One region of the Rhodococcus pseudokoreensis genome, then DNA from elsewhere that is predicted to be linked to it. Evidence: riboswitches for the same ligand, from Rfam matches in the RefSeq annotation. Region 1 holds a riboswitch; each other region holds the start of a gene.
The links. A riboswitch is a leader RNA that binds a small molecule or an ion and turns the genes downstream of it on or off. The one in region 1 is predicted to bind S-adenosylmethionine.

Region 1 (9,721 bases):
GCCTGGACCTGACCGGAGGACACGTCCACCTGCCACCCGGCGCGGCCGCCCGACGCGTGGTCGAGGCTGGCGATGGCCTTGGACACGTGGAACGGTTCGGTGTGCGTGACGGTCACCGTGGGGACGAGGCCGATGCGCTCGGTGGACGCGACGGCACGGGCGGTGATCGCCACGGCGTCCAGTTGCCCACGCTGATCGGCATGTCCGGTGGTGGCGATCGCGAAGGAATCGCCGACGAACGCGAGGTCCACGCCGGCCGAGTCGGCCTGTCCGATCAGTCCGGTCCAGTAGGCGGCGGTGAAAAGGTCCTCGGCGCGCGAGTCCTGGCGACGCCAGGACTGCGGATGAATCCCGGTGCCGTACAGATCGACGGCGACGAGGGGACGGTGTGGCTCAGGCATGAATCGATTCCTCCAGCTGTGCAGAACGGGGGCGCCCGACGGACCGTCCCGGGATGGCGTCGAGCAGCTGCCGGGTGTAGCCGTGGCGCGGGTTGTCGAATATGTCGGCCGCGGTGCCCGATTCGACGATGCGGCCGGACCGCATCACCGCGACCGTGTCGCTGATCTGCCGGACCACGGCGAGGTCGTGCGAGATGAAGAGGTAACTCAGCCCGAGGTCCTGTTGCAGGTTCTCGAGCAGTCCGAGGATCTGCGCCTGCACCGAGACGTCCAGCGCCGACACCGGTTCGTCCAGGACCACGAGTTCGGGGCGCAGAGCGAGCGCGCGGGCGATGGCGACCCGCTGTCGTTGCCCGCCGGACAGCTCGGCCGGCCGGCGTTCGAGGTAGGTGCGCGGCAACGCGACCTGTTCGAGCAGTTCGGCCACCCGCGTGGCCCGCTCCGCCCTGCTTCCGACCCCGAACGCACCGAGCGGTTCCGCGACGATGTCGGCGATCGCCAGTTTGGGATCGAGGGAGGCGTACGGGTTCTGGTACACGATCTGCACCCGTCGGCGCAGGGCCCGCAGCGCGCCGCCGCGCAGGGCGGTGATGTCCCGGCCGTCGAACTCGACGCGGCCCGCGGTGGGCGACTCCAACCGGATCGCGATCCGGGCCACCGTGGACTTGCCCGACCCGGACTCCCCCACCAGCGACAGGGTGCGCCCGCGGGGAACCTCGAACGACACGTCCCGGACGGCGTCGATGGACGTGCGCCGGTCGATCCGGAACGTCCTGGACACCCCGGACACGCGCAGCAGGACGTCGGGGCCGGCTCCGTTCGCCTCCTCGCCGCGGGTGCGTTCCTGTCCCACCGACAGGCTCGGCGCCGCGGCCAGGAGGGTGCGGGTGTATTCGTGCTGTGGGTTCTCGAGGATCTGACGGGTGGGGCCGGCTTCCACCACCTCGCCCTGGCTCATCACCACGATCCGGTCGGCCCGGTCGGCCGCGACACCCAGATCGTGCGTGATCAGCAGGACCGCGGTGCCGGATTCGGCGATCCGCGCGTCGAGATGATCGAGGATCCGGCGCTGCACGGTGACGTCGAGGGCGCTGGTCGGTTCGTCGGCGATCACGAGTTCGGGGCTGCACGCCAGCGCGATCCCGATCAGGACGCGTTGCCGTTGCCCGCCGGACAGGTCCTGCGGGTACTGCCGCGCCCGCACCTCGGGTTCGTCGATCCCGGCCTCCGCGAGAATGCGTGCCGCCTCGATGCCCGCGGTCCGCCGGTCGGCGAGACCGTGGATCCGGAGCACCTCCGCCACCTGGGCGCCGACCCGCAGGACGGGGTTGAGCGACGTCGTCGGGTCCTGCGGAACGAGGCCGATCCGGGCGCCGCGGACCCGTTCGAGTTCGCGTTCCGACTTGGTGTCGAGACGCTCACCGTCGAACGTGACGGTGCCGGCGACGGCCCGCCCTGATCCGCTGAGCAGTCCGAGGATGGCGTGCGCCGTGGTGGATTTTCCGGAGCCGGACTCGCCGACCACGGCCACCACTTCCCCGCGCGAGACCGTGAGGTCGACGCCCTTCACGGCCACGACGGGTTCGCTCGCGCTCCCGTACGCCACCCGCAGTCCGGAGACCTGCAGAAGCGGAGTGTCGTTGGCGCTCATCGCACTTCCCTCTGTTCCAGTGCATGCCCGAGCCGGTGCGCCGACAGCACGACGGCCACGATCACCAGGCCGGGCAGGGTTGTCATCCACCACGCGGTGGCGAGGTAGTTCCGTCCCTCGGAGATCAACGAACCCCATTCCGGGGTGGGCGGCACAGCGCCGAATCCGAGGAAGCTCAGCGAAGACACCGCGAGGACCGCCATGCCGAACTCGACCGCAGCCAGGGCGACGACGGGCGCGTAGGAGTTCCGCAGCACGTGGCGGCGCAGCACCGTGTGCCAGCGGACACCCGAGGCGAACGCGGCTTCGACGTACAGCGACCTCCGCACCCGCAGCACCTCCGACCGCATCACGCGGGCGAAGTTCGCGATCAGCGACACGCCCACCGCGATCGCGATGTTGACCGTGCCGAATCCCAGTGCGGTCACCAGTGCCAGCGAGAGCAGCAGCGCGGGGATCGACAGGAGGACGTCGACGATCCGCATCAGGACGGCGTCCAGTGTGCCGCCGAGAGCGCCCGACAGCAGTCCGATCAGCGAGCCGGCCACCAGGGCGATGCCCACCGCCAGCAGCGTTGCGGTCAGCGACAATCCGGCTCCGTGCACCACCCGGGTGTAGACGTCGCGGCCGATGTTGTCGGTGCCGAACCAGTGCGCGGCACTCGGCGCCTGCAGTTTCTGCGCGGGCACCCCGACCAGCGGGTCACCGCTGGCGAACACCGACGGCGCCACCGCGAATCCGACCGCTCCGAGGAGCACCGCCGCCGAGGCGACGAGCACGAGGTTGCGACGCCACCACGCCACCACGCGGCGTCCGCGACCGTGCGGACGGGGCACGACTGTCGGAGGCGTTTCGACCGGCGGAGGGCCGAAACCCTCGGCCTCCTCGATCAGTTCTCTGGTGAGGATGTCAGACATGAACCTTCTCCTCCTCCTGCTCGACGGTGTCGCTTTGCTCGGAACTCCGCCTGCCCTCGACGATCCGGGGGTCGATCAGCGGGTAGAGCAGATCGACGGCGAGATTGACGAGGACGTAGACGAGGGAGCTCAGCACCACGATGCCCTGGACCACCGGAATGTCCTGGGCCATCACGGAAGTCTGGGTGAGCCGCCCCACCCCGGCGCGGGAGAACACCGTCTCGACGACGACCGATCCGGCGAGCAGATTGCCCACGAGCACACCGGCGATGGTGAACGCGGGAATACTCGACAGGCGCAGCGCGTGCCGGGTCTGGATCTGCCAGCGGGACGCCCCCTTCGCCCGCGCGGCCTCGATGAACGGCTGCCGCCACGTGGTCTGCAGACTCGCCGCGAGCACCTGGGCGATCACGGCCCCGGTCGGGAGCGCGAGTGTGACCGCGGGCAGCACCAGCGTCGCGACCCCCTGGTCGCCGAACGCCGGGAACGCCTTCAGCCGGAACGAGAACAGCTGCAGCAGAATCAGGCCCACCCAGAACGTCGGCACCGCGACACCGAGCGGGGGCAGGGAGAACAGCAGGTTCCGCACCCAGTGGACCCGCGTGTAGGTGGCGAGGAACGCGACCCCCGCCCCGAACACGACGGCGAGAATCAGCGCCGTGGACGCCAGCGCGAGTGTGCTGGGCACCGCGTTGCCGATGGCCTCGGTGACCGACTGCCCGGTGGCGATCGAGTACCCGAAGTCACCGCGGACGGCGTGGCTCAGGGAGTTCCAATACTGCACCCACACCGGCTGGTCGAGCCCGTACCGCGCCTGCAGTTCCGCGACGGCGGCCGCGTCGACCGTCGTTCCGGTGGACGCCGAGTCGACGGCGATGCTCACCGGGTCGGACGGCAGGAGGAACAGCACGGCGAACGACACGGTGAACGTCGCCCACAGGACGGCGATCGCCTGCAGCACGCGGAGTCCGAGGTAGCGAATCATGCGTCAGCGTCCGCTGATCCAGGTGTCGAAGAACTGGAGCCGGGCCGAGGCCTCGAACTTCAGGTCCTGCACGTTCGGGCCCGCACCGATCGCCTGCGACAACTCCACCGTGGGGATCCACAGGCCGTTGTCGAGCACCTGCTGCTGGGCGTCGGCGACGAGTGCGCTCCGCGCGGCGGGATCGGTGGTGGCGAGCTGCTTCGCCAGCACGTCGTCGAGCGCGGGAATCGGGCCGCGGCTGTTCAGGTTGCGGCCTTCGAGTCCGAACTGGGTGCGCAGGATGTCGCCGTCGGCGCGGGTGCTGTTGTAGTAGGTGGCGTCGAAATCCTTGGAATTCTGGCGGGCGGTGGCTTCCGGGGTCGACACGAGGTCCAGTTGCAGGTCCACTCCCACCGCTCTGAGCTGCTGCTGCACCAGTTCCAGGATGGCCTGGTTGCCGGCGAACACGGAGCTGAACAGCACGGGGAAGGCGAGCTTCTGACCACCCTTCTCGCGGATGCCGTCGGCGCCGGGCACCCAGCCCGCCTGATCCAGGATCGACTTTGCCTTCTCGGGGTCATACGTGACGTCCGGCAGTGCCACGTAGCCCGGGGTGCGGCTGGCCAGGGTGCTGGTGGCCGGCTTGAAGTTGGGGCCGAGCACGGTGTCGACCAATTCCTGCCGGTTGATCGCCGGGACCAGCGCGCTGCGCACGGCGGGGTCGACGAGCGGTCCGCGGGTCACGTTGGGCTGGAAGCCGAACGGGGTTCCGGGATTCGACGTGGTGAGCACCTGCCCGCCCGCACCTTCGATCTGCGGGGCGTCCTGCGGCAGCGCGTCGCTGATCGCGTCCAGCTGTCCCGAAGACAGGCTGCCGGTGCGGACACCGGATTCGGGGACGACGGTGAACTCGATGGTGTCGAGGTAGGCCTCGCCCTCGTGGCCGAACACGTCGGAGCCCCAGTTGTATCCGGCGCGCTTGGCGAGGGTGACCGACCTGTCCTGCTGGTAGTCGGCGTACGTGAACGGCCCGGTACCCGAGATGTTGCCGGTGCACCGCTCTTCGGCGGACTTCGCGACGGACGCGTCGGACAGGATGCCGAGCTGCGGGGTGGACGACGCCTGGAGGAACTGCGCGTTGGGTGCGGCGAAGTCGACCTGTGCGGTCTGCGGGTCGATCACGGTGGTGCCGGTGTACCCGGTGAGGTAGCTGGCGCCCAGTGCGGCCTTGGCCCCAGTCAGGGTGTTCACGATCGCGTCGAGGTTCTTCTTCACCGACTCCGCAGTGAAAGGTGTTCCGTCACTGAACGTCACCCCCTCCTTCAGGTGGAACGTGAAGGAGGACGCGTCGGCGTCGGTGTCCCAGCTCTCGGCCAGCCACGGCTTCAGTTCGCCCGTCTCCGGGTCCTGGTCGGTGAGCGAGTCCACCACCTGACGGGCCACGTAGATCGTCTGGTTGGTGCCCGACTGCGCGGGGTCGGCGCACGTGGGTGCCTGGGACAGGCCGTAGAGGAGGGTGCCACCGGGCTGCGGCGGGCCCGCGTCCGCGGAGGAACTGCTGGAACCGCCGCCGCACGCGGTGAGCGCCGTGGCCAGCACGGCGGCGGCGCCGATACCTGCGGCGATGCGGCCGCGGTGGGACGAGGACAAAGGCACTGATGGCACCGAGAACTCCGTGATCTCGAAGACGTGCCGTGCGCGCTGCCCGTCGAGTGGGCGGCGCTCACGCGCACAGAAAGGTGAGGGACACCGGATCCGACGCGGATGCGGTGTGTAGAGCAGGAACCCCGGGCAGGTGCCGGGGTGTCAGGTCAGCTGTGACAGATCGAGGTGGACAGCCGGCAGAGATCGACGTGCAAACGCCCCCAGGCGCTCACGAAGCCTTCGGTCAACATCGTTCCTCCATCGATCCCGGCGGTAGCACCCGCACCCGCAGGGCGGGGGGTTGCTGCGACGTCAACGAGCCAGGTCTCTCGGTCGCTCTGGATGGTCGTTACCGAGTGTAAGAGATCGCCGGTCGCCGCGCCACACGGCCCCCCGCTACCCGACTGCCTGCCGGGGCAGGAGTTCCCGTCGCGACAGCGGCGGGCGGAGACCGAGATGCTCACGCAGGGTGGAGCCTTCGTATTCCGTTCGGTACGAGCCGCGCTCCTGCAGTTCGGGCACGAGCAGGTCGACGATCTCGTCGAGTCCGGTGGGCACCAGATACGGTGAGACGTTGAATCCGTCGGTGGCACCGCTGCGAACCCACCGGGTGAGTTCGTCGGCGACCTGCCCGGGGGTGCCCGCGAATCCAGACCGCTGGGTCGTCGCGATCGCGACCTGCCGCAGCGACAGGTTCTGCGCCTCCGCCAGGGCGCGCCACTCGCGGGCGATGGCGAGCGGATCCTTTCCGTCGCGCGCGGCCCCGCGGGTGCCGGAGATCGGCGCGGGCACCGGATCGAATTCGGGCAGTGGACCGTCCGGGTCGCGATCGGACAGATCACGACCCCATACCTGCCCGACCAGCGACAGCGCCGTCTGGCCCGTGTATTGGCCTTCGAGGACCCAGCGGACCTTGTCCTCCACCTCGGACGCGTTCTCCGCGAGCACGATCTGGGTACCCGGGAGAATCTTGACGTCGTCCTCGGGGCGTCCTGCGCGGCGCAGCCTGGCTCTGATGTCCTCGGCGAAGGCGAAAGCCTCGTCGAAATGGGTTCCGTGCCGGGAGAAGATCACGTCGGCGTGCGCGGCCGCGAAGTCCCGGCCTGCCGGTGAGTCGCCGGCCTGGAAGATGACGGGATGGCCCTGGGCGCTGCGCGGCAGGGTGGGGGTGATCGTGACGTCGAACTGCGACGTGCGCCGCGACACGTCCTGCACACTGCCCGCGGTCGCCCAGGACGGCGCCTCGGTGCTGGTCGCGACGGCGTCGTCGGCCCACCCGTCCCAGATCGCCCGGGCCGTGTCGAGGAACTGCCCGGCCCGCTCGTACCTGTCGGCGTGATCGAGGAAGCCGCCGCGCCGGAAGTTCTCGCCGGTCCACGCGTTGTCCGTGGTGACGGCGTTCCAGCCGGCGCGGCCGCCGGACAGCAGGTCCAGCCCGGACAGCCGCCGGACGAGGTCGGCCGGTTCGTTGTAGGTGGTGTTCTGGGTGGCCACCAGCCCGATGTTCCGGGTGATACCTGCCAGCGCCGCGAGTTGGGTGATCGCGTCCGGCCTGCCCACGATGTCGAGATCGAGGATCTTGCCTTCCTGTTCGCGCAGGCGCAGGCCCTCACCCAGGAAGAAGGCGTCGAACAGGCCCCGCTCGGCGGTGTGTGCCACCCGCCGGAACGTTTCGAAGTCGATCTGCGATCCGCTGGTCGGATCGGACCAGATCGTCGTGTGGTTGACGCCGTGGAAGAAGACACCGAAATGCACCTGGGCACCGGGTCGGGCGTACGAGTTGTCGGTCATGATCTCCACAACCTTTCAGCGAGAGGATTCTTCGAGGCGCTCGGCCCGGAATCGGTTGACGGGACGGTCGAGGCCGAGCGTGCTGCGCAGGGTCGAACCGGGGACGGGGCGGTGGGCGACACCGGCGCGCAGGAGTGCCGGGATCACGTACCGCGCCAGCACCGGAAGGTCCTCGTCGACGACGGCGGGATGCAGGCGCACACCGTCGACGTGCGAATCCAGTGCGCGCAGCAGATCCACCAGTCCGGTGGCCTCGCCCGCGAACGAGAGCCGCCCGCTCGAGGGGGCGGGAGTGGCTGCGCCGAGCGCCACGTCGAGTTCGGCGAACACCAACGTCGCCCCGGAGTCCTTCGCCCGTGCGGCCTCGTCGGCTATGTCACCGGCTGTCGCCCCGGACACCAGCACCACGTCGACCTCGGACGGATCGGTCTGCCCGTCGAATCCGAACACCACCAGTTGCCCCTGCGGCGGTCGCGGGACGATCGCCGGACCCTTCACCGAGTAGGCATCACCCTGGAAGTCGATGTAGTGCAGCCGGTCGCGGTCGACGAAACGGCCGGTGGCATAGTCGCGGATCACCGCGTCGTCCTCCCAGGAATCCCACAGGTCCCGGACCACGGCGATCGCGTCCCGCTCCTCCCGCGCGACGTCGGCGGGTGCGGTGACCTCGGTCCGGCCCAGTGCCCCCGCGACCCGCTGGTCGGTGTCGCGTGCTGCGATCCAGCCGCCGCGGCCCCGCGACGCGTAGTCGAGCGTCGCGAGCTGGGACGACGTGTGAAACGGCTCGGCGTAGGTCGTGCCGACCACCGGTACGAGGCCGATCGTGCTGGTGGTCGCGGCCACGAACGCGGCGCGGTTCACGGCGTCGATCCGGCCGGCGGGGCCCCCGTCGGCGCCGGGTGGCAGCAGCGAATCGTCGAAGGACGCGAAGGTGAAACCGGCGTTCTCCGCCGCCGCGACCCGGTCCGCCACCGTTCGGCCGGTCAGCAACCGGTCGGGTGTGTGCGCGGCGCGCCGCCACGCCTCGGGATGCGTTCCCTCGCCGTCGAGTTCGATGCCCAGATGCAGGCTCATGCCTGTCGCTCCTCTGTGTCGGCCGCGAGGGGGCGGCTCGGAATGGTCTCGCGCAGCGCGGGCGCCACCTCGGCCTGGAACAGCTCGAGGCTCTCGCGGTGCTGCTTGTCGCTGCCGACGCGGTCGGCGCTCAGGTGGATCACCTCGTGGCCGAACTGCTCGTGATAGCGCTGCACCTTGTCGATCACCTGCTGCGGGCTGCCGATCAACGCGGAACTGCGGTCGACGAAGTCCTCGAGGGTCTCGAACACCACCGGAAGCCCTGCCCGGCGGGCGAAGTCGAGCCGGGCAGCGTGAATCGGGCGCCACACGTCGAGCGCATCCTGCGAGTTCGGTGTCACGTAGAACCCGGCGGTCCCGGCGCCGACGAGGGCGCCGGCGGGATCGTGACCGTAATGGGCCCACCGTTCCCGGTAGTGCCGGACGAGTTCGGCGTAGGAGTCGATGGGGTACGTCACGTTCGCGGAGAAGATCGGATCCCCGTAGCGGGCCGCGAGATCCACCGACTCCTTGCTCGTCGCACTGCCGTGCCAGATCCGGATCCGCGGCTGCAGCGGCCGTGGCAGGACGACGGCGTGCTCGAGCGACGGCCGGAACGCGCCTTCCCAGGTGACGTCCTCGCTCTCCCACAACTGCCGGAACAGCTCGTACCCTTCGCGGTTGCGGTCCCACTGGTCGTCCGGTGTGACGTGGAACAGCTGTGCCTGCGCGGTGCCGTTCCCCTTGCCGATGATGAGCTGCAGCCGGCCACCCGACAGGTTGTCGAGCGTCGAGTAGTCCTCGAACGCACGGACCGGGTCGAGCAGGCTCAGCGTGGTCACCGCGGTCCACAACTGCAGGGTGCTGGTCCGCGCCGCGATGGCGCCGAGCACCACGGGCGGTGACGAGGACAGGAAGGGATGTTCGTGGCGCTCGCCCACCGCGAAACCGTCGTACCCCAGTTGCTCGGCGAGGACGGCAGAGTCCACGACCTCCCGCAGCCTGGCCGCGGTGCCGATCTTCTCCCCGGTCACCGGGTCCGGTTGGTGAGTGATCAGGCTCATCAGCAGAAACTTCATACGGACTCGTACTCCTTTGCGGCGCAATCGGAAGGCAGGGCGGTGTGCAGGAGCTTCTCGAATCCGTGGATTCCGATGTCCTGCGGTGGGAGGGAACGATCGAACAGTGCCGTGTACCCCGCGGCCAGGTACAGGGCCACCGCCTCGGGCTGCCGCGGCCCGGTGGTGAGGAAGATGCGTGAGTAACCGGCCCGGACGATCTCCGCCTCGAGTTCCCGCAG
Region 2 (9,721 bases), 2.9 Mb from region 1:
CCGGCCGCCCAGGGGATGACGGCGCGCAGATTCCAGCCGCCGGTGAACCAGTACCGCCCACCCCTCCGGCCCAGGTTGAAGACCTGGAGATCGACGGCGTCGTACTGCCCGCGCCGCGCAACCAGGAAGCCGGCGACGTTGATCGCCACCCACGGAGCGGCGAAACCGTTGAGCACCAACGTCATCGCCGTGATCGAATCGACGGCGTCGACGACGAAGACGCCGATGTAGAGCAGGGCCACCGCGAGCGCCGACGTGATCAGCGTCGTGTGGACGCGGCGCAACCGGGGGATCAGCGCCTCCAGGTCGAGTCCGCTGGCGTAGACGTTGAGGACGCCCTGGCCGAGTCCGCCCGCGAGGGCGACGAGCACGATCGGCAGCACGTACCAGCCGGGAGCCTCCGCCACCAGGTCGGCGACGTAGGAGTCGCTCAGCGTGGTGAACGTCGATGCGGTGAACGAACCGAACGCCGCGGTCAGGAACAATCCGAAGAAGATGCCGGCCATGGTGGCCGCGACGATCGAACGGTCGCTGAACCGCACCCGGGAGATCCGCCTGCTGTAGTCGCCGAGCGTCGGGGCGTAGGACAGCGGACCGCCGACGGCGAGGACCACGGCCAGAATCCAGGTGGGCCAGAATCCGCCGAGCAGGTAGTCGCCGCTGCCCGCTCCGCCGTCGAAGTGGCCACCGAATGCGAAGACCCCCAGCAGGAGCAGGGCCGCGACGATGGGCAGCACGAACTTCTGGAGCGCGACCACCGTGCCGTGGCCGAACAGTGCGACGGCCACGATCTCGGCGGCGATGATGCCGTAGCCGAGTGCGAGCATGCCGTTGTCGACCGGTGTGCCGAACAGGCGGTGGGCGGCGGCGATCAGTGCGTCGCCCGACGTCCAGACCGCGATCGCGGCGTACGCGAGGGCGAAGAGGAGGGTGAGCCCTGACCCGATCATCCGTCCGCTCACTCCGAAGTGCGCACCACTCGACACGGTGTTGTTCGTGCCGGTGCGCGGGCCCAGGAGCGACAGGGGAGCGATGAGGAGCGTCCCCAGCCCGATGCCGATCGCGCTGGCCGCCAGCGCGCTGCCGAAGCTGAGCCCGAATGTGATGGGGAGCCAGCCGAACACGATCACGGAGAACGCCAGATTGCCGCCGAAGAACACCGCGAGCATGTTGAGCGGTCGCGAATCGCGTTCCGATTCGGGGATGTACTCGACGCCGATCGTCTCGACGTGTCCGAACCGGTCCTCCGGCGGGGAGGGGGCGGTGTCGTCGAGGGGCATCGTCGGGTCGAGATTCGTGGACACTGCGGACCTCACATTCGGGGCGGAGGTGACCGGTATCACGTCCTGTTGGGTATCGAACATATTCCAAACTGAAAATTCAGTCAAGACCCGACGGTGACGTGCACCACCGCGAGCGGCGCGGAGTTTGCGCTGCTCCGGCGACCGGACTAGATATATGTGTGACCGATAGTCTCACTTATTCACCGGTCATCGGAGTGCCTGTGTCTGCCGCCACCACCGCCGCCGTCTCGTGATCCGGTGGCAGCTGATCGGCTTCGTACTCGTCGCCGTCATGGGGCTCGTCTACGTGGGTGCCAACGCCTCGACAACCTCCTCGGCTTCGGCGAATGCGCCGTGAACCTCGAACTGGAGACGTCGGGCGACATCTTCACCAACGCCGAAGTCGCCTACCGCGGCGTGCCGGTCGGTCGCGTCGGGGACCATGCCCCTCGCGGCGGACGGCGTCGTCGTCGAATTGAGGATCGACAAGAGCGCGCCCGACATTCACGCATCCGCGAAAGCCGTTGTGGCGAACCGGTCGACGCGCTCCACGCCGTCGTGACGGAACTCGGCGCGGCATTCGACGGAAAGGGGTCGGGTACGAGGGCACCCAAGCGATCCTCCAGGAGATGAAGCGCCAGGATCCGAACTTCGACGACACGCAGCAGGGCTTCCCGCAGAACACCGCCGCCACCTGCGCGGCCCCGCAGGGCAGTCTCACCGGCGTCCGCAGCGCGAACCGGATCGTGTTCGGCGACCCCGCCACCGTTCAACCGTGGGACTCCACCCCCAAGAAGGACCCGAACAAGCTGGACCTCAACCCGATTGCGAATCAGCTCGCCCCGCTGCTCGGGGTCACCCCCAACTGGCGCAAATCGTCGGACCCGGATTCCGGACCCTCCCGGTGTCGGGTTGACAACTACGCGCCGATCCTGCAATCTTCGAAACAGGTCACGAGTACCAGCGTCAAGCCCCGGCTAGCTGGTCGGCAACCCTCCACCGCGGCGGGGTGCTCCGGGTGACGACCAGGCTGAGGTTCATACCGAACCCGGCAAGCGCGGACTCCGAGAGGGCACCGACCCTGCGACGAGTCCCTGACTACGAGGGATGTCGTGATGACTGCTGTATTGACCGCTGACGTGTGTGTTGCCCCCCTGGCTCAGGTTTCGGGTTCCGACCTGCGGGTTCCGCTCGTTCAGGGCGGCGACTGCACCTACGTGAACTTCGACTACGCGGCCAGTGCTCCCGCGTTGGCGCAGGTCACGGACCGTATCGGGGCCCTGCTTCCGACGTACTCCAGTGTGCACCGCGGCGCCGGCTACGCCTCGCGGGTGTCGACCGAGTGCTACGAAAAGGCCCGCGATTCGGTGGCCCGGTTCGTCGGGGCGTGCGACGACCAGGTGGTGGTGTTCACCCGCAACACCACCGACTCACTGAACCTGCTCGCCAATTGCGTTCCCGGCAGCACCGTCGTCCTCGACATCGAACACCACGCGAACCTGCTGCCGTGGAAGGACTCTCGCGTCGTGCGGGCCGCGGACACCCTTGACGAGACCGTCCGGCTGCTCGTCGCCGAACTGTGCTCCAAGCCCACCGCCCTGCTCGCGGTGACGGGTGCCTCCAACGTCACCGGTGAGGTGCTGCCGATCGCCGCCCTCGCCGAGGTGGCGCATCGTTGCGGCGCACGGATTCTCGTCGACGCCGCTCAGCTCGCACCGCACCGTCGCATCGACGTAGAGGAGTGGGGTGTCGACTACCTCGCCTTCTCCGGGCACAAGCTGTACGCCCCGTTCGGCGCCGGCGTGCTCGTGGGCCGCCGGGACTGGCTCGACGCCGCCGAGCCCTACCTCGCGGGCGGCGGCGCGGTCCGGAACGTGACCGTCGAATCGACCCAGTGGGCGCCCGCCCCCGCCCGGCACGAGGCGGGAACCCCCAACGTGCTCGGCGCCGCGGCCCTCGCCGCCGCGTGCGATGCGCTGTCCGAACTGGACTTCGGCACGGTGGCCGAACACGAGGCGGCACTCACCGGCAGGCTCCTCGACGGCCTCGGATCCGTCGACGGACTGGAGTTCCTACGGCTGTGGACGGACGCCCCCGACACCGTGGGAATCGTGACGTTCACGATCGACGGTTTCGAGCCGGGCGAGATCGCCGCCTACCTGTCCGCCGAACACGGAATCGGAGTTCGCGACGGACGTTTCTGCGCACACCCGCTGCTGGGCCGCCTCGGCAGGCCCGACGGCGCCGTGCGGGTGAGCGTCGGTCTCGGAAGCTGCTCCGACGACGTGGATCGGCTGGTCGACGCCGTGCGCACCCTGGTGGCGGGAGGCCGGAACTGGGCCTACGCCAAGGAGAGCGGCCAGTGGAATCCGGTGCCCGAGACCCGCTTTTCGCGAGACGCGCTAGTATGACGGCATGGCATCGCAGGCTGGGAGCACAATGATTGCTCACTGGTGCCGTCGGCATGTGGATCTGTGCCGAACCGCCTCGGGTATGTGTTCGAGCTGACCGGTCTTCCCGTTCCGTTTCATTCACACGCACACGTCATTCCCGAGGAACCCTTATGTCTCGAGACAATGCCTACGTTTCCCGTCCCCTCCGCGTCGCCGTCGAACTGACCGGATCGGGACACCACCCGGCCGCCGAGGGCGCCGCAGGCACACGGCCGATCAACGGCGCCGACTACTGGGTGGACCTGACCGCCGACTCGACGGATCAGCTCGACCTCACGTCGTTCCCGCCGAACGTCGTCCGGATCCGGGCCGCCGATCTGCGTGAGGCGCAGCAGGAGCGCGCTCGGATCCGTGCCGAGATCGTCGCCGACGGCCGCGACCCCGACAGCGTCACCGTCCTGGTGGACCTCGAGGTGCTCATCGCCGGAGAAGCTCGCGCCGCGCGCAAGGAGCTGGCCCTCCTCGACAGTGCGCTGGACGCACCGCGCACACCGGTGTCGTTGCAGTACATCGGAACTCCGGTCGGCCTCGCCGGGCTCATCGCCGACATCCAGGCCGCCGGCGTCGCCGACGGCGTGACCCTGCTCCCGCTGTCGCTGCCCAGGGTTCTCGAGCAACTCGTCGACGGCACCCTCCCGTGGCTGGAGCAGCGGGGCCTCGTCACGTCCGCCGAAGCGGTGGACGAGGCGCTGCGCCGCTTCGACCTGCCCCGCGCCGAACGGGTGCTGGCGTCCTGACCCAGGTCAGTTGCCGTTGTTCGCTGAACCCAGCGGAGTGGGCCGGTAGTACCGGCCCTCGTGATACAGCAGGGGAGCCGACGCGGAATCGTCGTCGGCCTCGGCGTGGACGCGGGTGACGAGGCCGATGACGAGCGTGTGGTCGCCGACCGGAATCAACTGGTCCACGACGACCCGCATCCAGCTGGGAGTTCCGTGCAGCACCGGTTCGCCGGTGTCGAGCCGCGCCCACAGCGACTCGTCCGAGAACCGCTGGTCCGCGCTCCGTGAGAAGCGCTGAGCCAGGTGCTGCTGGTGCTCCCCGAGCAGGTGGATCACCAGCGAGCCCGCCGAGTGGAGCGCGTCGATGCTCGACGACGTGTTCGCGATGTTGAACGACACCAGCGGCGGGGCCAGCGAGACGGACGAAAACGAGGATGCGGTGAAGCCCACCGGGCCCGATCCCGAGTCGAGGGTCACGATGGTGACGCCCGCCGGGTGACGGCGCAGGGCTGCGCGGTAATCCTCCGCACAGATTCCGGGGGCGAGTTCGGGGTGTCGGGGGAGGTCCGAACCATCGACGGTATCGGCGTTCTCGGCTCTGTCGGACAAATCATTCTCCGGGTCGGCCCGTGTGGGCACTGTGTCACGCTCGTGCACGTCACTCTCGTTCACGAGATCTGACGTCAACTATAAGGGCGGGAAGCGACCGGGATTCAGTCGACGTCGATCGCCAGGCCCGCGGTGATCCGGACCAACTCCGAGAACGACGTGCGGAAGACGGTGTCCGGGTGACCGGCGGCCGCCCACAGTTCCGCGTACTCCGACAGGGCGTTGTCGACGTAGGTCGGAAGGTTCGTGGGATGGCCGAGCGGGGCGATACCGCCGATCGGCTGCCCGGTCGCGATCCGCACCATGTCGAGAGGCGCCTGGGTCAGATTTCCCTGCAGACGTTTGCCCGTGTTCGCCAGATCCACCTCGTGCGCCCCCGACACGAGGAGCAGGATCGGGTCGTCGTCCAGAAGGAACACCAGCGACTTGGTGATGGCGCCGACATCGACCCCCAGGGACTCCGCCGCCTCGGCCGCGGTGTGGGTGGAGTCGGGCTGGGTCACGATCACCCCATGGTGCCCTCGCGCGATCAGAGTCTCGGCGACATGCGCGGCGTGGGGGTGCAGGGGCGTCGGCATGAACCAAGAGTAGGTCCATTCCCCTGGAACGACATCAAGAAGCGTCTTCCGACACGACATCGGAACGGGGCGTAGTCGATTCCAGCTTCCGGAGGCGCCGGACGGTGAACCCGAACAGCAGTCCCAGCCCGACCGCGGAGTACAGCGCGAGGGCGAGTGCGGGCTGCCCCAGCCCCACGTCGTCGAAGTACACGATGCTGCGGATTCCCTCGGTACCCGCGCCGGGGGTGATCCAGCGTCCGATGGCCGCGTAGAACGTGGGGATGACGTTCGAACCGAACGCCCCGCCTGCACTGGGGTTACCCAGGATGACGAAGACGGCGATCGCGAGCGGCACCGCGAGGATGCCGACCGAGGCGCGCAGACCGAGCGTGAACGCGGCCGTGCCGAAGACGACACCGGCCCCGAGGAGCCATAGCGGGAACCAGTGGCCCGCGAACGTGCCGAGCACGTGCGTCGTGATCAGGGCGCCGAGAGCGCCCGAGAGCAGGGCGTAGCCGAACAGGACGGCCGTGTGCGCCGACGCCTGACGCAACGTCCGCGGGGCACCGATGAACAGCCCGATCGCCGCCGCGAGCAGGTAGCCGCCGACCACCCACCCGACCGCCAGATAGAAACCGGACAGGCCGCGGTTGTCGTGCGCGCCGACGGGAATCTCGTCGCGAACCGTGAACTGGCGACCCTGACTGTTCTCCACCTGGGTGAAGACCGATTCGAGCGCGCTGGAGATGGAACTGCCGCCCGCGCTCGCCGTGATCAGGGTGTCGGGGCCGACGGGATTCACGACGAACGCGCCCTGAATCTCACGGTCGTGGAGGAGGCGGCGGGCTTCCGCGGTGTCCGAGACGACGCGTGCGCGGAGCGGGCTGCCGTCGATCGCGTCGAGCCGGTCGGCGACCTGCTGGTCCGTCCCGGAGGGCAGTCCCGCCGCGGCGACGACACCGACCTCGATGTCGCGGGGCGTGGGCTGATGGAACGCGGCCACGTAGCTGAGGATGAAGCCGAGTTGGAGGAGGAGAACGCCGAAGACCAGCGCGGTCATCACCTTGGGCGCGCCGTATTTCGACACCGGACTGTCGTGGTGCACGGGAGCCGGGGTGGTGGTTTCGCTGGCGGTGGTGGTCATCGGACGTCCTCGATCCTTGTCGATACCGTAGGTATTGAATACCCTAGGTATCGTGACTGAAGAACGTCAACCGGACAGTCGTCACACCGATTGGGCGCCGACGACGCGTCCCGGTCGCGACGTCGTGCGACAGCGCCTCCTCGACGCGGCGGCAGAGGAATTCGCGGAACGCGGCTTCAGTGCGGCCCGGCTCGCCGAGGTCGCGCGCCGGGCCGGGTTCACCAAGGGCGCGGTCTACTCGAACTTCGAGTCGAAACAGGACATGTTCGCCGAACTCTTCGCGGCGCGCTCACTCGAACTCGCGGGACGGGTGCTCGCCGAGATCGCCGGCATGAACCCGACGGACGCCGCTGGCAAGGGCGGCGAGGCCGTCGCGTCGTGGATGGTGCGCGAGCCGGGCTGGTCGCTGCTGGTACTCGAATTCGGTGTGCTTGCCGCCCGCGACCCGCAGATCGCGCAGGCCTACCTGCGGGAACGGCGGCAACTGCGGGGACGGCTCGTCGAGTTGATCGGCGAGCGCGCGCGGGAGTGGGGAGTCGACGACACGTTCGACGTGCGCACCACGGCCATCTCGCTGATGGCCCTCATCTCCGGCCTCGTGCTCGAACACTCCGTCGATCCGGAGGAAGTGGACCAGCCGACGATGGGCGCCGCGGTCACCGCGTTGTTCGCCGGTGCGGTCGCCCGGGCCGGGTTGGTCTGAACAGTCTGGGCCGGGCTGGTCTGAACAGATTTCAGGCGGTTTGTGCGACGACCCCGTCGAGGAAGCCGTCGATGTGTGCCCACGTGGAGTCCTTGGCCTTCGGGCCCGCAACGAGTCCCAGGTGGCTGCCCGGCGCGGACTCGAACCGCACCGACGGTGACCCGGTGAGCACGTCTGTCGCCGCCCGGACCGACGGGATCGGCGCGATGACGTCCTCGGTGCCGCCGATGGCGAGGACCGGCACCGTCAGATCGGCCAGCGCGATTGCGCCGTTCCGGGTCGCGAAGCTCCCCTCGGTGAGTGCGTTCCCCAGGATCAGCTGAGTGCAGACCTGGCGGAAGAAGCGTGCGGGGTACCCGGGCATGTCGGCCATGAACCGGTCGATGGACTCCATGCGGGCCAGGGTCTCGGCGTCGTGCAGGTTCCGGGCGATGAACCACGGCTTGGTGAGTTCACGCTGGAGTGCGGTGAAGCGGTAGCTGGCCTGGACCAGCGGCGCGGGCAGTCCGCCCATCGCCCCTGTGGCGGTGGTGAGGGGGCGGTCGCCGGTGAACCGGCCGACGGCCCGCAGCGGCGCGATCATGGTCACCGACTCGTAGTCGATCGGCGTGCCGATCGCCGTCACCGAACCGATCGGCAGATCGCTTCGGCCCGCGGCGGTGAGCAGCGACATCGTTCCGCCGAGGCTCCAGCCGATCAGGTCGACGGGTGCGCCGTCGTGGAGCCGGGACACCCGGTCGACGGCGGCCGGGATGAAGTCGTCCACCCAGTCCTCGAATCCGAGGCCGCGGTCGGCGTAGCCCATCGTTCCGTAGTCGACGAGATACGTGGCCTTGCCCGACTCGACCAGGTGTGCGGCCAGGCTCTGGCCGGGCCGGAGGTCGAAGCACTGTGCTGGCGCGGCGAGCGGCGGCACGAGGAGGATGGGCCGGTCGTCGTCGGTGTCGGAACCGTCGAACCGGTACAGGTCCTGATGAAGTGCCTCGTGGATCCGCGTCGACGGGGTGCGCTGGACCGGTGCGATGCCGCCGCCGAAGGACAGTCGCCAGGCGTTGCGGGTCAGCGTGTTCAGCGTCGGGTTCCAGGCGATGTCGAGCACGGATTTCCTCTCGTGGCGGCGCAGATCCTTCAGGTATCTGTGACGTCAACATACAGGTAATCCTGCGACGGTCCGTCAGCGGGAGGCGAGCAGAACCCGCAGCACGGTCGCCGGCCGCAGCAACGCGCCCGGCCGGTCCAGAAGATGCGTCACCCGGAGAAACGCCGCCCCCACCGCCGGATCGAGGGACGCCGCCCGATCGAGCCGGGCCGCGTACGCATTGACCGACCGGACCCGCGCCGACCGTCGTCCCGGCACGGCCGGGATCCGGAGGTCGTTGTCGACGGTGAGATTCCACGCGGGATCGATGCACCGGTTCGCCCTCCGGAGGAACCGGCGCGCGAGATGCGTGGATCCCGACCGCAGGCAGTCCCGCAAGATCTGCGCCTCCACAGCGGCGACGCTCATCCCCTGACCGTAGATGGGGTTGAACGAGCAGATGGCGTCCGCGAACGGCAGATAGTTCGACGGCAGATCGTCGGCCGAATAGTGCCGCCGGACGGTGGTCGGGATCCGGTAGCGCACGCCGTCGTCTACCGGCACGGCCGTGCGCAGCGCGTCGTACATGTCCGGGGCCGGGAAAGACTTCACGAACTCGAGGAAGCCGCCCGGATCCAGCGGCGGCACGTCGTCGCCGTACCCGGCGAGCGTGACGATCCACGTGCCGTTCTCCTGCACGCCCACGAATCCGCTGCGCGGACTCGACGGTCCCGGCGCCATCCCGATGCCGGAATCGCCGTCCAGGTGCGGCGGGTCGAGCCGGAAGTGCCTCGTCGCGTAGCTGACGTCCACGGCCACCTGGGACTCGGGCGGCGGCGAAAACCCGAGCGCGCCGAGCCGGGCGACACTCTGCGAACTGCGGCCCGACGAGTCCACGACGAGATCGGCCCCGACGACCTCCGGTGCGACGCCGCCCCGGTGCTGCACGGTCACGCCGGTCACCCTCCCGTCGTCCAGGACGAGACCCGTGACGTCGGAACGGTCCAGGATCCGCACGTTCGGCAGGGCCTGGACCCGCCGCCGCACCTGCCGCTCGACCAGCGGTCTGCTCGCGAGAATGCCGGGAACCCCGCTGGTCGCGCGGGCCATCCGATGCCCGTCGACGATCCACCGGATGTCGCCGAGCGCGTCGCCCGCGGTGGCTCCGAGGG
Region 3 (9,721 bases), 5.4 Mb from region 1:
CTGGTCATGGCGTCGGGGAACGACGCCGCCCACCTCCTCGCCCGGCAACTCGGCGGCGACGCCGCGACGGTCGACAAGATGAACCGTCTCGCCGACACCCTCGGCGCTCACGACACGAGGACCGCGACCCCGTCCGGACTCGACGGTCCCGGCATGAGCAGTTCGCCGTTCGACCTCGCGCTGATCTTCCACAACGCGATGAAGAATCCGACGTTCGCGGAGCTGATCTCCACGGAAACCGTTCAGTTCCCGGGCTTCCCGAAGGATCCCGCGATCCCGGAGGACCAGGACCGGCCGCCGTTCGCACTCGCCAACGACAATCAACTGCTCTACAACTACCCGGGCGCGCTGGGCGGCAAGACCGGATTCACCGACGATGCGCGCCACACGTACGTCGGCGGCGCCGACCACGACGGCCGCCGCCTGATGGTGACACTGATGGGAGCCGAGGCGCAGCCGATCCGAACCTGGGAACAGGCGGCGCGACTGCTGGACTACGGGTTCGCCCTCGACCGCGACGCCCGGGTGGGGTCGCTCGAGGACCTGTACCCGGCCGAGGACGGGTCCGACGCGGTCCTTGCCGCACCGCCGCAACAGGATTCGGCCGCCGCCACGAGTTCCGTCGTCGCCTCCGGTTCCGACCACCCCGACAACACGCTGGCCCTGCGGGCGGGTGTGGGGATCGTCGGGGCGGCCGTCGTCGTCGTGCTGATGCTCTGCGCACGCCGGCTGTCCCGCAGGCGCTGACGCTCCCGGATCAGCGCTTGTTGCGGGTGACCAGTCCGGACAAGCCGAGCGCGGCGAGGGCACCGACACCGACGAGGGCGAGTCCCCCGCGCACCCCCGGACCCTCGCGAACCTCGATCCGCGGCGTGATGACGGCGGGATCCGGTGGCGGCACGAACGCGAGCGCCATGCTGGCCTTGGTGGTCGCGGCCCACGCCGTCGAGAAGAGCAGCATCCGGCAGGTCAGGTAGATGAACACGAGCAGACCGATGATCGGGCCGAACGCCACGCCTGCGGGACCCGCGGTGACCGCGGTGAGGTAGATGGCGCCGACCTGCTTGAAGATCTCGAACACCACGGCCGCGAGCAGGGCCGCCTTGATCGCACTGCGGAACGTCACGGGCTCCCGGGGCAGTCGGGCGATCACCCAGGCGAACACCGCCCACGTCGCGACCAGCGAGAGCACGGTCGACAGTGCGCGCAGTCCGGCGTCGACGCCGGTCACCTCGTCGAGGTTGAGCACCTCGACCACCGTGCGGGCCACCGGACCGCTGCTCAGCGCGGACGATCCGATCGAGACGATCATCGCCAGGCCCAGCCCGAGCAGAGCGCCCGCGTCGCCCAGCTTGGTGCGCACGAATCCCTTCGACTCGCGCTGGCTCTCCCACATCGCCGTGAGCGCGTCACGCAGGTTCGCCATCCACCCCAGTCCGGCGTAGGCGGCACCGAGCAGACCGAGGATACCGACGCTGGCGCGGGACGCGATCGCCGAATCGATGATGGTGTTGAGCGTGTCACCGAGACTTCCGGGCACGTTCTTCGTGATGCCGTCCTGCAGTTCCTGCAGCAACTCCGGCTGCCCGGCGAGCACGAAACCGGCGATGGCGAACGCGACCATCAGGATCGGAATCAATGCGAGCACACTGAAATACGTGATACCCGCCGCGTAGTAGTCACCCTTCTGATTCTGGTACCGCTGTGCGGCCCGCATCAGATGGTCGAACCAGGGGCGCGCTGCCCGCTGCTTGTCGAGAAAACTCGGTTCGTCAGCCACAGTGCTATCCCTTCGGTGTCAAAAACCCTACCTTCTCGTACACGGCCGCCAACGTCTGCGACGACACTTCACGGGCCCGGTGGGCACCGGCCGCGATGACACGATCGAGTTCCGCCTCGTCCGAGAGGTACCCCTCCACTTTCGCTTTCAACGGTGTCACGAATTCGGCGAGAACGTCGGCCGTATCGGTTTTCAGGTCGCCGTAGCCCTTGCCCTCGTACCCGGCGACCAACGTCTCGACGGGGGTGCCGGACAACGCCGACTGGATGGTGAGCAGGTTGCTCACACCGGGCTTGGCCTGCGGGTCGTACCGGATCTCCCGCTCGTTGTCGGTGACCGCGGACTTGATCTTCTTCGCCGACACCTTGGGGTCGTCGAGCAGGTTGATCAGGCCGGCCGGGCTCGGACCGGACTTGCTCATCTTCGACGTCGGATCCTGCAGGTCGTAGATTTTGGCGGTGCCCTTGATGATCTGAGCCTCGGGAATGACGAACGCCTTCCCGAACCGGGTGTTGAACCGCTGGGCGAGATCGCGGGCCAGTTCGAGGTGCTGGCGCTGGTCCTCGCCGACGGGGACCCGCTGCGGGCGGTACAGCAGGATGTCGGCGGCCATCAGCACCGGATACGTGAACAGCCCGACGCTGGCGTTCTCGCTGCCCTGCTTCGACGACTTGTCCTTGAACTGCGTCATGCGGCTTGCCTCACCGAAACCGGTGATGCAGTTGAGAACCCATGCCAGCTGCGCGTGCTCGGGGACCTGGCTCTGGACGAACAGCGTGGCGCGGTCGGGGTCGATTCCCAGCGCCAGCAACTGTGCCGCCGCGATCTTCGTGCGGCGGCGCAGTTCCTTCGGGTCCTGCGCCACCGTGATCGCGTGCAGGTCCGGGATGAAGTAGAACGCGTCGAAGTCGTCCTGCAGAGGCACCCATTGCTGCAGAGCACCCAGGAAGTTGCCGAGGTGGAACGAGTCGGCGGTGGGCTGGATGCCGGAGAGCACCCGCGGTTTCGCGGTGGGTTTCTGAGCTGCAGGGGTCGACATGAGTATTGATCTTTTCACGTGTGCCGTGACGACACGAATCAGATACCGCCCGTCACCGGTACTGGACGGTGACCGGCGCGTGATCGGACCACCGCTGGTCGTAGGTTTCGGCGCGCTCGACGACGGCCTGCTTGGCGCGCTCCGCCAGTTCGCGGGTGGCGATCTGGTAGTCGATGCGCCAGCCGGAGTCGTTGTCGAACGCCTTCCCGCGGTACGACCACCACGAGTACGGTCCGGCGACGTCCGGTTCGAGCAGGCGCACGACGTCGGACCAGTGCGCGTCCTCCGCGAAGAGCGCGGACATCCACTCCCGCTCGTGGGGCAGGAACCCGGAGTTCTTCTTGTTCGTCTTCCAGTTCTTCAGGTCGAGTTCGGTGTGGGCGATGTTCCAGTCGCCGCAGACCACCACGTGCCGACCGGCCGCGACGGCGGCCTCGGCCGTAGCCGTGAGGTACCGCGCGAAGGAGTCCATGAACCGCTCCTTCTCCTCCTGCCGGGGTGTCTGGGCCTCCCCCGAGGGCAGGTACAGGCTCGCCACCGTGAGGTCGTCGAAGTCCGCCTCGATGTAGCGGCCCGCGGCAGCGAACTCCTCGTCGCCGTGGCCGACACGGACGGCGTCGGCCGGTTTCCGGGACAGGATCGCGACGCCGTTTCGCCCCTTCGAGGACGGTTCCGCGGACGCCAGGTTCCATCCGCCCTCCAGGGCGGGCGCGAGAGTCTCGGCGAGCTGATCGTCGGACGCCCGCGTCTCCTGCAGGCAGACGACGTCGGCCTCCGTGCGCTCCATCCACTCGGTGAGTCCCTTGCGTGCGGCCGCGCGGACTCCGTTGACATTGACGGTGGTGATGATGTGTGGCACGGCAAGCACCGTAGCGGACGCGTACGACAGCGCGGCTACCGAGACGAACGGGCGCTGCGGCGTTCCATCGCGACGGCCACGGTGAGGACCACGAGGCCCGCGACGGCGAGCAGCGCACCGACCGCGGCGGGCGCCGTGTAGCCGTAACCGGCGGCGATGACGACGCCACCGATCCACGCCCCGAACGCGTTCGCGATGTTGAGGGCCGCGTGGTTGAGCGACGCGGCGAGGGTCTGGGCGTCGGCGGCGACGTCCATCAGCCGGGTCTGCAGTCCGGGAACCATCGACGCGCCGGCAGCACCGACGAAGAACACCAGCAGCAGCGCCGTGTACGGGTTGTGCGAGGCGATCACGAAGATGCCGAGCACCACCCCGAGCGCCGTCATCGCGGCGAACAGACCGGGAATCAGCGCCCGGTCGGCGAGCGTGCCGCCGATCAGATTGCCCGCGACCATGCCCAGCCCGTAGATCATCAGCGCCAGCGGCACCAGCGACCGCGACAACCCGGCCACATCGGTGAGGGTCGTGCTGATGTAGGTGTAGACGGCGAACATGCCACCGAATCCGACCATGCCGATGATGAGCGTCATCCACACCTGCGCGCGGCGCAGAGCACCGAGTTCTGTGAGCGGGTTCGTCATCCGCATGGCGGCGAGCGCGGGCACCCAGGACCAGATCGCGCCCAGCGTCACGACACCGATCAGCGCGACGAGGGCGAAGGCGCTGCGCCAGCCGAGCGCTTGTCCCAGCCACGAGGCGGCGGGCACACCGATGACGTTGGCCACCGACAGGCCCATCATGACGAGCGCGACCGCCCGGGCGCGCTGTCCGCGCTCGGCGAGGTGCGCCGCCACCAGGGCGGCGACGCCGAAGTACGCGCCGTGCGGGAGACCGGCGACGAACCGCGCGGCCATCAGCACCCCGTAGTTCGGTGCGAACACGGTGGCGGCGTTGCCGATCGTGAACGCCGCCATCAGCGCGATCAGCAGCGTCTTGCGGGGCACCCGCGCGGTGAGCGCGGCGATGAGCGGCGCGCCCACGACCACACCCAGGGCGTACGCCGAGATGACGTGCCCGGCCGTCGGCTCGGTGATCCCGAGGCTCGACGCCATTTCGGGAAGCAGTCCCATCGCCACGAACTCGGTGGTGCCGATCCCGAAGCCGCCGAGTGCGAGCGCGATCATGGCGAGCTTGCGGACGGACGGATGTTGAGCGATGACACCGAGGTGCTCGGGGCGGACGGGGGTGGAAGTGCTCACAGCAGGACTTTCGACTAGGCAGAAATACGACTACGCGGCGCACGGCGCCTCGTTGCGCAACGACCCACACCGGAATTCTCTTCCCCGGATTCCGCTTTTCGCGCCGCGAGCGGCCGTGAGATGACTCACCCGGCCCCGGAGACGCGAAACGGGACGCCCTCGCGAGGACGTCCCGTTTCGTACTGCTGTGGCTCGAGTGCCTACTGCTCGGCGATGGCCTTCTGGAGGTTGATGTCCAGCGCGCCGAGGAATTCCTCGGTGGTCAGGTAGCCCTGGTCGCCGCCGACCAGCATCGCGAGGTCCTTGGTCATCTGGCCACCCTCGACGGTCTTGATGACCACGTCTTCGAGCTTCTGAGCGAAGCCGATGACGTCGGGGGTGTTGTCCAGCTTGCCGCGGTGCTCGAGTCCACGGGTCCACGCGAAGATCGACGCGATGGGGTTGGTGGACGTCGGCTTGCCCTGCTGGTGCTGACGGAAGTGACGCGTCACGGTGCCGTGTGCGGCCTCGGCCTCGCACGTCTTTCCGTCCGGGGTCAGCAGCACGGAGGTCATGAGGCCGAGCGATCCGAAGCCCTGCGCGACGGTGTCGGACTGGACGTCGCCGTCGTAGTTCTTGCAGGCCCAGACGTAGCCGCCCTCCCACTTGAGCGCCGACGCGACCATGTCGTCGATGAGGCGGTGCTCGTAGGTGAGTCCGGCCGCGTCGAACTCCGGCTTGAACTCGGTCTCGTAGACATGCTGGAAGATGTCCTTGAACGCGCCGTCGTACGCCTTGAGGATGGTGTTCTTGGTCGACAGGTACACCGGGTAGTTCTGCTGCAGGCCGTAGTTGAGCGAGGCGCGCGCGAAGTCCTCGATGGACTTGGTGAAGTTGTACTGACCCTGGACGACGCCGCCGCCTTCGGGGAAGTTCACCAGTTCGTGCTCGATCGGCTCGCTGCCGTCCTCGGGCGTGTAGGTGATCATCACCTTGCCGGGGCCGGGGACCTTGAAGTCGGTGGCGCGGTACTGGTCGCCGAAGGCGTGACGGCCGATGATGATCGGCTTCGTCCAGCCCGGAACCAGTCGCGGAACGTTGGAGATGATGATCGGCGCGCGGAAGATCGTGCCACCGAGGATGTTGCGGATGGTGCCGTTGGGCGACCGCCACATCTTCTTGAGGCCGAACTCCTCGACGCGTGCCTCGTCCGGGGTGATCGTCGCGCACTTGACACCGACGCCGTGCTTCTTGATGGCGTTGGCCGCGTCGACGGTGACCTGGTCGTCGGTCTCGTCCCGGTACTCGATACCGAGGTCGTAGTACTCCAGGTTCACATCCAGGTAGGGATGGATCAGCTTGTCTTTGATGAACTGCCAGATGATGCGTGTCATCTCGTCGCCGTCGAGTTCGACGACGGTGCCCTCAACCTTGATTTTGGACATGGGTGCTTCGCGTCCTCCTAGGAAGATTCCCTGGTTACACGGTTGCGGGCGCACTTCGTGAGTGGGTCCGCGAACGGTTCGCTTATCAAACGTAGACGTCGATGCGGCCGCCGGGGAGACCGCACTTAAACAAGACAAGCGTACTGCTATAGCCGGGGCGCGCAAGATGTGGGTGCGAAATCCCACCCCCTACCGGCGGGTAACTTTTCCCTGCCGGCAGGGCCTGATCGGTGCCGTTTCCGGTCGTTCCACCCCAGCCGCTAAGATTCGACAGAGGTCATGAGTGCCAGCAACGAGCCCCGGCTAGCTGGCCGGCAACCCTCCGCCGCGGTGGGGTGCCCCGGGTGATGACCTGGTTCCCTGATTCATACAACAGTCGGGTGACAAGCGCGGGTCCGACATCGGAGGTTCATGATGCGTTGTTGTTGTCGTAGATAGAGCCCAGACAAGCCCTGCGCGCGAACGAACCAGATTGTCGTCCGCGCCTCGTCAGACCACTGGAGTAGACAGCACATGACCGAGAACTGGTCGTTCGAGACCAAGCAGATCCACGCCGGGCAGACGTCCGACGCGACCACCAAGGCGCGGGCGCTGCCGATCTACCAGACCACCTCGTACACGTTCGACAGCACCGACCATGCTGCCGCGCTGTTCGGTCTGGCCGAACCGGGCAACATCTACACCCGCATCATGAACCCCACCCAGGACGCGGTCGAGCAGCGCATCGCCGCCCTCGAAGGCGGCGTCGCCGCCCTGCTGCTGTCGTCCGGACAGGCCGCCGAGACGTTCGCGATCCTGAACCTCGCCGAGGCGGGCGATCACATCGTCTCCAGCCCGCGCCTCTACGGCGGCACGTACAACCTCTTCCACTACACGCTGCCCAAGCTCGGCATCGAGGTCTCGTTCGTCGAAGACCCCGACGACCTCGAGCAGTGGAAGAACGCGGTCCGGGACAACACGAGGGCGTTCTACGGCGAGACCATCTCCAATCCCCGCAACGACGTGCTCGACCTGCCCGGCATCTCCGGCGTCGCGCACGAGCACGGGATCCCGCTGATCGTCGACAACACCGTGGCCACCCCGTACCTGATCCGCCCGCTCGAGCACGGCGCGGACATCGTGGTGCACTCGGCCACCAAGTACCTCGGCGGTCACGGCACGGCCATCGCCGGCGTCATCGTCGACGGCGGCACGTTCGACTGGACCCAGGGCAGGCACAGCAGCTTCACCACCCCGGACCCGAGCTACCACGGCGTCGTCTACTCCGAACTCGGGCCGCCCGCGTACGCCCTCAAGGCGCGCGTGCAGTTGCTGCGCGACCTCGGTTCCGCGATCTCCCCGTTCAACGCGTTCCTCATCGCGCAGGGCCTCGAGACGCTGAGCCTGCGGATGGAGCGGCACGTGTCCAACGCGACCGCCGTCGCCCAGTACCTGGAGGCGCGGCCGGAGATCGTGTCCGTCGGATACGCCGGGCTCCCGTCGTCGCCGTGGTACGACCGCGCGAAGCAGATCGCGCCGAGGGGCGCGGGCGCCATCGTGACGTTCGAACTCGCCGGCGGCATCGACGCGGGCAAGAAGTTCGTCAACGCGCTCACCCTGCACAGCCACGTCGCGAACATCGGCGACGTCCGCTCGCTGGTGATCCACCCGGCATCCACCACACACTCCCAGCTGACCCCGGAGGAGCAGGCGGCCAGCGGCGTCACCCCCGGACTGGTCCGCCTGGCAGTCGGCATCGAAGGGATCGACGACATCATCGCCGATATCGAAACCGGAATTACGGCGGCGGCATCTTGACCGTGAGCGCAGTGCAGAACCTCCCCGTGGCCGACGGACGTCTCGGCACCGTCGACATCGGATCGCTCGAGCTCGAGAACGGTGCGGTGATCCCGTCCGTGACCCTCGCCGTGCAGCGGTGGGGCGAGCTGTCCCCGAACCGCGACAACGTGGTGCTCGTCGAGCACGCCCTGACCGGCGACTCCCACGTCACCGGCCCCGTCACCGACGAGCACCCCTCCCCCGGCTGGTGGAGCGGAATGGTCGGTCCGGGTGCGCCGATCGACACCGACGAGTGGTGTGTCGTCGCGACCAACGTCCTCGGGGGGTGCCGCGGCACCACCGGTCCCGGTTCGATCGCCGAGGACGGGCGCCCGTGGGGCAGCCGCTTCCCGGAGATCACCATCCGCGACCAGGTCGCGGCCGAGAAGAAGTTCACCGACCTCCTGGGGATCGACAAGCTGGCGTCCGTGGTCGGTGGTTCGATGGGCGGCATGCGCGCGCTCGAGTGGGCCGTCACGTACCCGGAGCAGGTGGCGTCGGCGCTCGTCCTCGCGGTCGGCGCCCGCGCCACGGCGGACCAGATCGGCACGCAGACCACCCAGATCGAGGCCATCACCAGCGACCCCGACTGGCTCGGCGGCGACTATCACGGCACCGGCCGGATCCCCCGGACCGGCCTGCGCATAGCCCGCAGGATCGCGCACCTCACGTACCGCACCGAGAGCGAACTCGACTCCCGGTTCGCGAACTCGCCGCAGGACGGCGAGGACCCGTGGCGCGGCGGGCGGTACTCCGTCGAGAGCTACCTCCAGCACCAGGCCGACAAGCTGGTCGGCAGGTTCGACCCGGGCACGTACGTGCTGCTGTCCGAGGCCATGAACCGGCACGACGTGGGCCGCGGCCGCGGTGGCATCGCGGCGGCGCTCGGGACGATCACCGCACCCGTCATCGTCGGCGGCGTCGACTCCGACCGCCTGTACCCGATCCGCCTGCAGGAGGATCTGGCCGAGGACATCCCCACCTGCGACGGCCTGCGGGTGCTCAACTCGCGGGACGGGCACGACGGGTTCCTCACCGAGGCTGCCGCCGTCGCCAAACTGCTGTCCGAAACGATGCAACTGGCCCGCGCCGGACGCTGATCCCGCGCCTTGTGACGCCCGCTCGGACCGTCAGTCGGTTCCGAGCGGGTCGATCGACACGGCCAGCCACACGATCGCGCCGCCGACCGCCACGAGTGCGCCCACGTCGAAGGCCCTGCTGCGCACCGCGAGCAGTCCGACGCGCTCCGACGGCATCGTCAACCGGAACACCGCCGCCAGCAGAGTGGCGACACCGAACACGAACGCTCCTCGCCGCCACCGGTCCGCGAGCACGAACACCACGGCCACGACGATGACGACGAGGACTGCCAGCATGGGCAGGTTCTTCTTCGCGAACTGCCCCCAGTCGGCCATCTCAGCCGAGAGACGCTGCGACACGCTCAGCCCGCTCCACGACGTTGGTCAGCAGGAACGCGCGGGTCAGCGGTCCGACCCCACCGGGGTTCGGGGACAGGAAACCGGCGACCTCGGCGACGTCCGC

Region 2: linked by a shared signal. The riboswitch ahead of JWS13_RS21190 (aminotransferase class V-fold PLP-dependent enzyme) and the one ahead of JWS13_RS46235 (putative leader peptide) in region 1 are both predicted to bind S-adenosylmethionine.
Region 3: linked by a shared signal. The riboswitch ahead of JWS13_RS09965 (bifunctional o-acetylhomoserine/o-acetylserine sulfhydrylase) and the one ahead of JWS13_RS46235 (putative leader peptide) in region 1 are both predicted to bind S-adenosylmethionine.

The regions. Positions count from the first base shown of each region.
Region 1 is NZ_CP070619.1:6,365,372-6,375,092, reverse strand. It holds gene JWS13_RS34290 (LLM class flavin-dependent oxidoreductase) at 1-401, opposite strand, end outside; gene JWS13_RS34285 (dipeptide ABC transporter ATP-binding protein) at 394-2,052, opposite strand; gene JWS13_RS34280 (ABC transporter permease) at 2,049-2,969, opposite strand; gene JWS13_RS34275 (ABC transporter permease) at 2,962-3,954, opposite strand; gene JWS13_RS34270 (ABC transporter substrate-binding protein) at 3,958-5,589, opposite strand; gene JWS13_RS46235 (putative leader peptide) at 5,745-5,828, opposite strand; SAM riboswitch class I at 5,833-5,926, opposite strand; gene JWS13_RS34265 (NtaA/DmoA family FMN-dependent monooxygenase) at 5,974-7,368, opposite strand; gene JWS13_RS34260 (LLM class flavin-dependent oxidoreductase) at 7,384-8,442, opposite strand; gene JWS13_RS34255 (LLM class flavin-dependent oxidoreductase) at 8,439-9,500, opposite strand; gene JWS13_RS34250 (GNAT family N-acetyltransferase) at 9,497-9,721, opposite strand, start outside.
Region 2 is NZ_CP070619.1:3,509,530-3,519,250, reverse strand. It holds gene JWS13_RS21200 (purine-cytosine permease family protein) at 1-1,304, opposite strand, end outside; partial or broken gene JWS13_RS21195 (MlaD family protein) at 1,576-2,149, shown strand; SAM riboswitch class IV at 2,233-2,347, shown strand; gene JWS13_RS21190 (aminotransferase class V-fold PLP-dependent enzyme) at 2,399-3,694, shown strand; gene JWS13_RS46470 (putative leader peptide) at 3,699-3,791, shown strand; gene JWS13_RS21185 (LLM class oxidoreductase) at 3,847-4,473, shown strand; gene dszD (NADH:FMN oxidoreductase DszD) at 4,480-5,064, opposite strand; gene JWS13_RS21175 (YbaK/EbsC family protein) at 5,169-5,642, opposite strand; gene JWS13_RS21170 (hypothetical protein) at 5,677-6,768, opposite strand; gene JWS13_RS21165 (TetR/AcrR family transcriptional regulator) at 6,893-7,471, shown strand; gene JWS13_RS21160 (alpha/beta fold hydrolase) at 7,503-8,570, opposite strand; gene JWS13_RS21155 (NAD(P)/FAD-dependent oxidoreductase) at 8,646-9,721, opposite strand, start outside.
Region 3 is NZ_CP070619.1:958,586-968,306, forward strand. It holds gene JWS13_RS09935 (D-alanyl-D-alanine carboxypeptidase family protein) at 1-747, shown strand, start outside; gene yhjD (inner membrane protein YhjD) at 758-1,780, opposite strand; gene trpS (tryptophan--tRNA ligase) at 1,785-2,819, opposite strand; gene JWS13_RS09950 (exodeoxyribonuclease III) at 2,872-3,678, opposite strand; gene JWS13_RS09955 (MFS transporter) at 3,714-4,937, opposite strand; gene JWS13_RS09960 (NADP-dependent isocitrate dehydrogenase) at 5,138-6,361, opposite strand; SAM riboswitch class IV at 6,637-6,757, shown strand; gene JWS13_RS09965 (bifunctional o-acetylhomoserine/o-acetylserine sulfhydrylase) at 6,875-8,158, shown strand; gene metX (homoserine O-acetyltransferase MetX) at 8,155-9,279, shown strand; gene JWS13_RS09975 (DUF3017 domain-containing protein) at 9,310-9,594, opposite strand; gene JWS13_RS09980 (bifunctional methylenetetrahydrofolate dehydrogenase/methenyltetrahydrofolate cyclohydrolase) at 9,596-9,721, opposite strand, start outside.